Regions from separate parts of the Streptomyces sp. NPDC014623 genome, predicted to be linked through region 3. Evidence: riboswitches for the same ligand, from Rfam matches in the RefSeq annotation. Region 3 holds a riboswitch; each other region holds the start of a gene.

What was found. Region 3 has a riboswitch for thiamine pyrophosphate ahead of thiO (glycine oxidase ThiO). Riboswitches for the same ligand answer to the same signal wherever they lie in the genome.
Region 1: another riboswitch for thiamine pyrophosphate. It lies ahead of ACF1FZ_RS26380 (thiamine ABC transporter substrate binding subunit); the one in region 3 lies ahead of thiO (glycine oxidase ThiO).
Region 2: another riboswitch for thiamine pyrophosphate. It lies ahead of thiC (phosphomethylpyrimidine synthase ThiC); the one in region 3 lies ahead of thiO (glycine oxidase ThiO).

The regions. Positions count from the first base shown of each region.
Region 1 is NZ_JBIBZU010000018.1:97,847-101,355, forward strand. Features, by position in the region: gene ACF1FZ_RS26375 (ABC transporter permease) at 1-582, opposite strand, end outside; gene ACF1FZ_RS26380 (thiamine ABC transporter substrate binding subunit) at 627-1,721, opposite strand; TPP riboswitch at 1,793-1,909, opposite strand; gene rlmN (23S rRNA (adenine(2503)-C(2))-methyltransferase RlmN) at 1,988-3,094, opposite strand.
Region 2 is NZ_JBIBZU010000009.1:64,661-68,169, forward strand. Features, by position in the region: gene ACF1FZ_RS16500 (IclR family transcriptional regulator) at 1-39, shown strand, start outside; gene ACF1FZ_RS16505 (SsgA family sporulation/cell division regulator) at 141-578, shown strand; gene ACF1FZ_RS16510 (YibE/F family protein) at 643-1,998, opposite strand; TPP riboswitch at 2,070-2,204, shown strand; gene thiC (phosphomethylpyrimidine synthase ThiC) at 2,197-3,509, shown strand, end outside.
Region 3 is NZ_JBIBZU010000003.1:200,920-204,428, forward strand. Features, by position in the region: gene ACF1FZ_RS07275 (thiazole synthase) at 1-578, opposite strand, end outside; gene thiS (sulfur carrier protein ThiS) at 581-814, opposite strand; gene thiO (glycine oxidase ThiO) at 811-2,031, opposite strand; TPP riboswitch at 2,029-2,141, opposite strand; gene ACF1FZ_RS07290 (hypothetical protein) at 2,193-2,534, shown strand; gene ACF1FZ_RS07295 (NAD(P)/FAD-dependent oxidoreductase) at 2,563-3,509, shown strand, end outside.

The DNA.
Region 1 (3,509 bases), on a different contig from region 3:
GAACGTGAAGAGGAAGACCATCAGTGCCGCCGCGGCCACGGCCGGGGCGAGCGCGGGCAGGGTTACCCGCCGCCAGGCTGCGAGGCGGCCGGCCCCGAGCACCCGGGCGGCCTCCTCCTGCCGGGGGTCGAGCTGCGACCACAGGCCGCCCACCGTCCGTACGACGACCGCGTAGTTGAAGAACACGTGGGCGAGCAGGATCGCCCACACCGTGGTGTCGAGCCGGACCCCCCAGAGCTCGTCGAGGAACCCGCCGCGTCCCAGCAGCGCCAGGAACGCCGTACCCACGACGACGGTCGGCAGGACGAACGGCACCGTCACCACGGCCCTCAGCAGCTGTTTGCCGGGGAAGTCGAACCGGGCGAAGACGTAGGCGCCGGGCAGCGCGATCAGGAGGGTGAGTGCGGTCGAGGCGAGGGCCTGCCAGGTGGTGAACCAGAGGACGTCGAGGATGTCCGGCCGGCTCAGCACCGTGCCGATCCGGCCGAAGCGCCAGACACCGTCCGCCTTCAGCCCCCGGCCGACGATCGCGAGGACCGGGTAGGCGAAGAACAGCGCGAAGAACGCGACGGGCACGGCCATGAGGCCGAGCCGCACCGCGTTCCCCCTCCAGGAGGGCCGCGCGACTACTTCACGACGAGCGAGGACCACGACTGGACCCACTGCTCACGGTTCTTGGCGATCTTCTCCGGGGCCACGGTCGCCGGCTCGTCGACGGTCGCTCCGAACTTCGTGAAGAGCTCCGGCAGCTTCGCGTCCTTCACCACCGGGTTCACGAACATGTTCAGCGGCATGTCCTCCTGGAACTGCTTGCTGATCAGGAAGTCCAGCAGCGCCTTGCCGCCCGCCTCGTTCTTCGCGCCGTCCAGCAGGCCGGCGAATTCGATCTGACGGAAGCAGGTACCTGTCGCGACGCCCGTCGGCGCCTCGGCGGGCTGCGGATCGGCGTACAGCACCTCGACGGGCGGGCTGGAGGCGTACGAGACGACGAGCGGCCGGTCGGCCTTGGTCTTCTTGCCGCCCGCGGAGCCGGAGAACTCCTCGTTGTACGCCTGCTCCCAGCCGTCGACGACCTTGACGCCGTTGTTCTTCAGTTTCTTCCAGTAGTCCTGGTAGCCGGTCTCGCCGTAGGTGGCGACCGTGCCGAGGAGGAAGCCGAGGCCCGGCGAGGAGGTCGCGGCGTTCTCGGTGACGAGGAGGTCCTTGTACGCGGGCTTCAGCAGGTCGTCGAAGGACTTCGGCGGATCGAGCTTCTTGTCGGCGAAGTACTTCTTGTCGTAGTTGACGCAGATGTCACCGGTGTCGACGGGCGTGACCCGGTGCCGGCCCCTGTCGAGCTGCGTGCCGGCCGGGACGCGGTCCAGGCCCTTCGCCTCGTACGGCGTGAACAGGCCGTTGTCCAGGGCCCGGGAGAGCAGCGTGTTGTCGGCTCCGAAGAACACGTCGCCGCGGGGGGAGCCCTTGGTCAGGATCTCCTGGTTGAGCGCGGCTCCGGCGTCACCGCTCTTGAGCACCTCGACCTTGTAGCCGGTCTCCTTCGTGAACGCCTTCAGGACGGCGTCCGAGGCGTTGAACGAGTCATGGCTGACCAGGGTGACGGTCCTGGAGCCGGCTCCCGCATCGCCGGAGGCCCCGTCGCCGGAACCGCCGCAGCCCGCGAGCACGGTGGCACCGAGCGCGGCGGCGAGCGCCGTCGCCGCGTACTTCGTGGTGGTCTTCATGATGATTCCTCCTGGAGATGACCAGGAAGAGACGCGGCCCTGCCCGCTCGCGAGCGGGCAGGGCGCAACAGCTTGAGTAAGGTCCGAACTTCCTACCCGGAATGACCCGGGCGAGGTTCAGAGGGTCTGCGGCCGGCCTGTCCCCGGTGCCGCACTCTCAGCGCTGTGGCGCTCCCCTGCCGGAATATGAAGTTGGTTTCCGGGCCAGGCTACACCGGCCGGATCACGCCGGACCGGCCGGATGGCACCTGCCCGCCGGGAGAGCGTCAGCGCTCGGAGGCAGCCAGCTGTCCGCAGGCTCCGTCGATCTCCTGGCCGCGGGTGTCCCGGACGGTGACCGGCACGCCATGGGCGGCGATCGCCTCGACGAAAGCCTTCTCGTCCTCGGGCCGCGAGGCGGTCCACTTCGAGCCCGGGGTCGGATTCAGCGGGATGAGGTTGACGTGTACCCGCTTCCCCTTGAGCAGCCGGCCCAGCCGGTCACCCCGCCATGCCTGGTCGTTGATGTCACGGATCAGCGCGTACTCGATGGAGATACGGCGGCCGGACTTCTCCGCGTACTCCCACGCGGCGTCCAGGACCTCGCGGACCTTCCAGCGGGTGTTCACGGGCACGAGGGTGTCGCGCAGCTCGTCGTCCGGCGCGTGCAGCGAGACCGCGAGCCGGCATTTGAAGCCCTCGTCGGCGAAGCGCAGCATCGCCGGTACCAGGCCCACCGTGGACACGGTGATACCGCGCTGCGAGAGCCCCAGACCGTCCGGCTCCGGGTCCGTCAGCCGGCGGATCGCCCCGACCACGCGCTTGTAGTTCGCCAGCGGCTCGCCCATGCCCATGAAGACGATGTTGGACAGCCGCGCCGGGCCGCCCGGGACCTCGCCGTCGCGCAGCGCCCGCATGCCGTCCACGATCTGGTGCACGATCTCGGCGGTCGACAGATTGCGGTCCAGCCCTGCCTGACCGGTCGCACAGAACGGGCAGTTCATCCCGCAGCCCGCCTGGGACGAGATGCACATGGTCACCCGGTCCGGGTAGCGCATCAGGACCGACTCGACGAGCGTGCCGTCATGCAGCTTCCAGAGCGTCTTACGGGTGGTGTCGTCGTCACAGCTGATGTGGCGCATGACCGACATCAGGTCGGGGAACATCGCCTCGGCGAGCTTGTCACGCGACGCGGACGGGATGTTGGTCCACTCCGCCGGATCGTGCGCGTACCGCGTGAAGTAGTGCTGCGACAGCTGCTTGGCGCGGAAGGGCTTCTCGCCGGTCGCGGCGACTGCTTCCTTGCGCTCGTCGGGCGTGAGGTCGGCGAGGTGCCGCGGCGGCCTCTTGGCTCCGCGGGGCGCGACGAAAGTGAGTTCTCCGGGCTTAGGCATGGTTCTTCCAGTGTCGCAGACACACCGTGGTCCTCAGGGCCGCCGGTGCTCGGGCGGCTCCCCGGCCACCCGCGCCGGCCGTCGGCAGGCCGCCCACGGCCCGCGAGCGGCTCAGCCGTGCGCGGCGACGGTGACCGATCGCACGGCCGGCGCCCGGTGCCGGCGCTCCCGCCGGCCCGGGCCCTGCAGGGCCGAGCGCATGTGCCGGTGGAGTCCCATGGACCGGCGGCGCGTCCGGAGGACCCGGCAGCAGGAGCCGGCCGTGCCGGCCGCAGCCGAACTCGACGAGCGCCGGCAGCCCTCCGTGGTTCAGGCGGGCGTTCCTGACGGTGTGGGTCCTGTCCGGACTGTTCCTCCTCCCGCGGTTCCGCGGGAACGGCAGGAGGCTGCCCCGGCGTCGTTGAGCGCACACGGG
Region 2 (3,509 bases), on a different contig from region 3:
ACCCTCTTGCGCTCGTTCGTGTTCTCTATCAGTATCTGAAAAATCACTCCTTGTGATCTGCTATCGCGTGCACCACGATGGCGTCAATAGGGCCACGGGGGATCATTCCTGGCCAGATTCATCTACTGCGGGGTTGGACGATGCGCGAGTCGGTTCAAGCAGAGGTCATGATGAGCTTCCTCGTCTCCGAGGAGCTTTCCTTCCGTATTCCGGTGGAGCTCCGGTATGAGGTCAGCGATCCGTATGCGATCCGGATGACCTTCCACCTGCCAGGTGACGCCCCCGTCACCTGGGCATTCGGCCGTGAGCTGCTGCTCGACGGCCTCAACAGCCCCAGTGGTGACGGCGATGTGCACATCGCCCCGACCGAACCCGAAGGGCTGTCGGACGTACACATCCGCCTTCAGGTCGGCGCGGACCGTGCGCTCTTCAGAGCCGGTACTGCGCCTCTTGTGGCTTTTCTCGACCGGACGGACAAGCTGGTGCCATTGGGGCAGGAGCACACGCTGGGTGACTTCGACGGCAATCTGGAAGAAGCGCTGGGCCGCATCCTCGCCAAGGAACAGAACGCCGGCTGAACGGGACGCTCCGGCTGAAACACCGCACGCCCGCGGCCCATGCCCATGCGTGCGGTGTCGCGGTTCACGCCTTGCGGCGTCGACCCTTTCCGGTCCGTGCGGGTGCCGGAGCTCCGGCTTCCGCGCCGAGCCCCGTGCGGTCCGCGGAGACCACCAGAGCCGCGAGCACCGTCGTCACCGGTACCGAGGCGACCAGCCCGATCGATCCGATCAGTGTACGAACGATCTCCTCCGCGACCAGCTCGCTGTTGGCCACCGTGCCCACACCGCTCTGCGCGATGGAGAAGAGCAGCAGCAGAGGAAGCGCCGCACCCGCGTACGCGAGCACGAGCGTATTGACGACCGAGGCGATGTGGTCGCGCCCGATCCGGATGCCTGCCCGGTAGAGCCGGCGCACACCCATGGTCGGGTCGGCCTGATGGAGCTCCCAGACCGCCGACGTCTGGGTCACGGTCACGTCGTCGAGCACGCCGAGAGATCCGATGATCACACCGGCCAGCAGCAGGCCGCTCATGTCGATACCCGGATACAGCCCGTGGATGAGGCCGGTGTTGTCATCCGTGTTGCCGGACAGGCTGGCCCAGCCGATGAAGAGTGAGCCGAGCAACCCGATCAACAGCAGGGAGATGAGGGTGCCGACGACGGCGACGGAGGTACGGGCCGTCAGCCCGTGGCAGGTGTAGAGGGCGATCAGCATGATGGCGCTGGCCCCGATCACCGCGACGACCAGAGGGTTCGAGCCCTGCAGGATCGCGGGCAGGATGAACAGGGTCAGCACGGCGAAGGAGACGGCGAGAGCGATCAGTGCCATCAGTCCACGCAGTCTGCCCACCACGACCACCACGAGGGCGAAGATCCCGGCGAGCAGCGCCATCGGGAACGAGCGGTCCACATCGGTCACCGAGTACTGCAGGTCCCGGGGCGCGTCGGGGGCGTACGCGACGACCACCCCCTGGCCCTGGCGCAGTTGCCGCGGCGCATCGGGCTGGACGACCTCGACGAACGTACGGCCCTTGTCCTTACCGGTCGTCACCTCGACCGTGGCCTTCTTGCACTGGCCTGTCCGCTCGTTGACCGCCTCCCGTCCCGAGGGCGTGGAGGTGTCTCCGGTCGGCGGTACCTGCGAGGCGTTGACGTCCGCGCAGTCGACCGGCACGACTTTCGTCACCCGCCCGTCCTGGGTCTGCCGGTCGAAACCGACACCTGTGCGCTCATGGGCGGGGGCACCGCCGGGCCAGAGCGCCACGAGGCCGACCAGGACCGCTGTGGCGAAGGGGATCACCACGGCCGCGATGACCTTGCGCAGATGTTTGGACACGGGCGCGGCAGGACCGTGGCTGTGGGAGTGGCCGTGTGCGTGACCCTGCGTGTTGTCTGATGCGGGGTCATGGGGTTCAGGGGCGCTTCCGGAGGACGTCACACGGCGATCATCCCAAGAAGTGGGGTGGCCCTCTGGCCAGCACGCCCGAAGGGAGGCTAGCGTGGAGGCGCATTTGTACACGCGGGAGCTCGGAGCACCGGGCTGAGAGGGCGCTGACCTCCGTATACCGAGTACGGGACACGCTGCGCCGACCGCCGAACCTGTTACCGGGTAATGCCGGCGTAGGGAGTAGGTCTCATGACCACAGCGGACGCACGCACGCCTGCCTCGACGGGGAACGCGCAGAAGGCGCGGCTCTCGGCGAGCGCAGTGACCACGGCGGACACCGACAGCGCGGGGAACGACGGGGCCGGGAAGTCCATCGGCTGGCACAAGGGGTACGTCCAGGGCTCACGCCCGGATCTCCGGGTGCCGGTTCGTCAGGTGCACCTCACCAACGGCAAGGACGTGACGCTCTATGACACGTCCGGCCCGTACACCGATCCCACCATCGACACCGATGTGCGCCGGGGCCTCGCCCCGCTCCGGGAAAACTGGATCATCGCCCGCGGGGACACCGAGGAGTACACGGGTCGTCCCGCGCGGCCCGAGGACGACGGGCTCAAGCACACTTCGCCGCGCGGAGGCCTGCGCAATCTCGACGCGGTCTTCCCGGGACGCCCGCGGCAGCCCCGCCGCAGCCGTGACGGCCGGCCTGTCACACAGCTCGCGTACGCCCGCCGGGGCGAGATCACCCCGGAGATGGAGTACGTCGCGATCCGGGAGAACGTCGAACCCGAGGTCGTGCGCGAGGAGATCGCGGCGGGCAGGGCGGTGCTGCCGGCCAACGTCAATCACCCGGAGATCGAGCCGATGATCATCGGCAAGCGTTTCCTGGTGAAGGTGAACGCCAACATCGGCAACTCCGCCGTGACCTCCTCCATAGAGGAGGAGGTGGACAAGATGACCTGGGCCACCAAATGGGGCGCCGACACGGTCATGGACCTCTCCACCGGCCGCAACATCCACACCACCCGTGAGTGGGTCCTGCGCAACTCCCCCGTCCCGATCGGCACCGTTCCCCTCTACCAGGCGCTCGAGAAGGTCGACGGCCGGGCCGAGGCGCTGACGTGGGAGATCTACAGGGACACGGTCATCGAGCAGGCGGAGCAGGGCGTCGACTACATGACGGTGCACGCCGGTGTCCGGCTGCCGTACGTCCCGCTGACGGCGCGTCGCAAGACCGGAATCGTCTCGCGCGGCGGGTCCATCATGGCGGCCTGGTGCCTGGCGCACCACAAGGAGTCGTTCCTGTACGAGCACTTCGAGGAACTCTGCGAGATCTTCGCGGCCTACGACGTGACGTACTCGCTCGGCGACGGGCTGCGCCCCGGTTCCATCGCCGACGCCAATGACGAGGCACAGTTCGCCGAACTCCGCACGCTCGGTGAGCTCAACACGGTCGCCAAGCGGTTCGGTGTCCAGACGATGATCGAGGGCCCGGGCCATGTCCCGATGCACAAGATCAAGGAGAACATCGATCTCCAGCAGGAGATCTGCGAGGAGGCGCC
Region 3 (3,509 bases):
GCGTCCGACGCGGTCCCCGCGCCGGCGTCCAGGATCACCGGGACCCCGGCCTGCTCGACGATCAGCTGGAAGTTGTGGGGGTTGCGGATGCCGAGCCCGGAACCGATCGGGGAGCCCAGAGGCATGATCGCCGCGCACCCCACGTCCTGGAGCTTGCGGGCCAGGACCGGGTCGTCATTGGTGTACGGCAGGACCGTGAAGCCGTCGTCGACCAGGATCTCGGCGGCGTCCAGCAGCTCGATCGGGTCGGGCAGCAGGGTCCGCTCGTCGGCCACGACCTCCAGCTTGATCCAGTCGGTGCCCAGCGCCTCCCTGGCCAGCCGGGCCGTCAGCACGGCCTCGCCGGCGGTGAAACAGCCGGCGGTGTTCGGCAGGACCTGGATCGAGAGGCGTTCCAGGACCGACAGCACCGAACCCTGCACGGTCGGGTCCAGCCGGCGCATCGCCACGGTGGTCAGCTCGGTGCCCGAGGCGATCAGGGAACGTTCCAGCACGTCGAGGCTGGGAGCCCCGCCCGTCCCCATGATCAGCCGTGACGAGAACGCGGTGGGTCCGAGCGTGAAGAGATCGTCGGACATGATCAGCCTCCCTGAACCGCTGTGAGTATCTCGACACGGTCACCCTCGGCGAGCGCGGTGGCGGACCACCGGCCGCGTGGGACGACGGCCTCGTTGACCGCGGCGGCGACCCCGGAGCGGGCCGTGGTCAGCTCCGTGACGAGGGTGTCCAGAGCGGTGCCGACGGGGACGGACCGCGCTTCCCCGTTGACGAAGACGGCAACGGTGGACGAAGAGGCGGGGACGGGCTGTGTCATACGGGCTGCTCCTGCGGCGTGGGGGCGGTGTCTTCGGGGGAAGGGCGCGGTGAGGTCTCCGGCGAGGCGGCGACGGGGGCGAAGCGGCGCGGTGCGAAGGGGCGGCCGACCTCGGGCAGCTCACCGGTGGTCAGCACGTGGGCCATCACATCGCCGGTGACGGGGGTCAGCAGCACCCCGTTGCGGTGGTGCCCGGTGGCGAGGTGCAGCCCGGGAAGGGCGGTGGGCCCCAGCAGCGGCGCGTTGTCCGGTGAAGCGGGCCGCAGACCGGCCCGGGTCTCCGTCAGCGGCAGTTCGGTGATGCCGGGCACCAGCTCGTGGGCGTCACGCAGCAGCTCGTACACCCCGCCGGCGGTGACCGTGGTGTCCCAGCCCAGTTCCTCGGTGGTCGCACCGACCACCAGCTCACCGTTCGCACGCGGGACCAGGTAGACGTGGCCGCCGCGCACGACGGCCCGCACCGTCCTGCTGAGGAAGGGGGCGTACGCGGGAGGCACGGTCAGCCGCAGCACCTGTCCCTTGACCGGGCGCACCGGCGGCAGCACCGCCCCGGGGAGCCCCTGGAGCCGGCCGCTGAGACTCCCGCCGGCGAGTACCACCTGGCCGGCGGCGAGTTCCGTGCCGTCCGCCAGGGCTGCTCCCGTGGCCCGGCCTCCCGTGACGGAGAGCCGCTGGACCCAGGCGCGGCGGAAGAGCACCCCCGCCCGCTCGCACGCGGTGACCAGCGCCGAGGCCAGCCGCCGGGGGTCCACCTGGTGGTCGCCGTCGACCCGCAGTCCACCGCGCACGCCGGGGGCGAGCATGGGTTCCAGGCGGCGGCACTCGCGGCCGCTGAGCCACTCGGACTCCAGGCCCGAACGCTGTTGCAGGGCGTGCAGCTCCCGAAGATGCGCCCGGTCGTCGGAGTCCAGCGCGACGGACAGGGTGCCGCAGGCGCGGAAGCCGGTCTCCTGCCCGCTCGCCTCCTCCAGCTCGGCCACGAACGCCGGATAGCGTTCGGCGGAGGCGAGGTTGAGGCCGAGGAGCATCTGCTCGCCGTAGTGGAGCTCGGTGACGGCGGCGAGCATCCCGGCCGCGACCTGCGCGGCCCCGCCGCCCGGGCGGGGATCGGCCAGCGTCGTGCGCAGACCCTGCTGGGCCGACCGCCAGGCGGTCACCAGGCCGATGATGCCGCCTCCGACGACCAGGACGTCGGAACTCTCCGCAGAGATACGCATGGGCGTCCAGCCCCTCCCTTCGCCGGCATGACCCGGATCAGGTTCGTACGGTCGGAGGCCGGACAGCCTCCCTCTCAGCCCGGTGCGTCCGGACTCCCGCGAGTGCCTTACGGTGGCCAGCCTAGACCCCACCACCCGCAGTCAGTAAGGGAGCCGTCCCCATGGCCCGTTCACTCGACGGTCTCGTCCTCGCGCCGGTCGCCGACCAGGCCCCCGGACAGGTCGGGACCCGGACCCGGTTCACGTATCACGAGCGGGACGGCCGGATATGGGCCGGGTACACGGGGGGCGACGTCGTACGCGGGCATCTCGTCGGCACCCGGGACGGGGACACCCTGGACTTTCGTTACGTCCAGCTGAAGCAGGACGGGACGACCTCCTCCGGACACTGCGTCTCGGCCGTCACGGAACTCCCCGACGGCCGGGTCCGCCTGGACGAGACCTGGGCGTGGGAGTCCCAGGAGGGCAGCGGGACGAGCGTGGTCGAGGAGCTCGCGAAGTGACGCGGCGTCAGGTGGCTAGGGTGGACGGGTGAGCGAGCAGACACAGCACCTTGCAGCGGGACACCGGTCGCGGGGCGTCGTGATCGTGGGCGCCGGCATGGCAGGTGTGCAGACGGCCGTGGCCCTGCGCGAACAGGGCTTCACGGGCCCCGTCACCCTGATCGGCGCCGAGCCGCACCAGCCCTACGACAGACCGCCCCTCTCCAAGGCGGTCCTGCTCGGCAAGGCGGAGGACTCCGCCTTCGACGTCGACTTCGAAGCCCTGGACATCACGCTGCGCCTGGGGCTCGACGTGACCGGCCTGCGCGCCGGCGCCCATGAGCTGGACACCCCTCAGGGGCCCGTCGCCTACGACGTGCTGGTCCTCGCCACCGGAGCGGAACCCGTCGCGCTGCCCGGTTCCGAGGGTGTACCCGGCGTCCACCTGCTGCGTACCCTCGACGACGCCGCCCGGCTGCGGCCCGTCCTGGAGCGGCAGCACGACGTGGTCGTCGTCGGAGCGGGCTGGATCGGCGCCGAGTTCGCCACCGCCGCCCGTGCGGCCGGCTGCGCGGTCACCGTCGTCGAGGCCGCGGACCGCCCCCTCGCGGGCACGATGCCCGCCGAGGTCGCCGCTCCGATGGCCGGCTGGTACACCGGGAGCGGGGCCGAACTCCTCACCGGCGCCCGGGTCGCACGCGTGGAACAGGGCGCGGTCCACCTGGCCGACGGCCGGACGGTCCCCGCCGGGGCGGTGGTCGTGGGCATCGGCGCCCGGCCCGCCACCGCCTGGCTCGCGGGTTCGGGCATCGCACTCGGTCCGGACGGCTCGGTCACCGCGGACAGCTCGCTGCGCACCTCCCTGCCCGATGTCCACGCGGTGGGCGACTGCGCCTCCTTCCCGTCCGCCCGCTACGGGCAGCGGCTGCTGGTCCACCACTGGGACAACGCGCTCCAGGGGCCCCGGACGGTCGCCGCCGCCCTCACGGAAGGCGC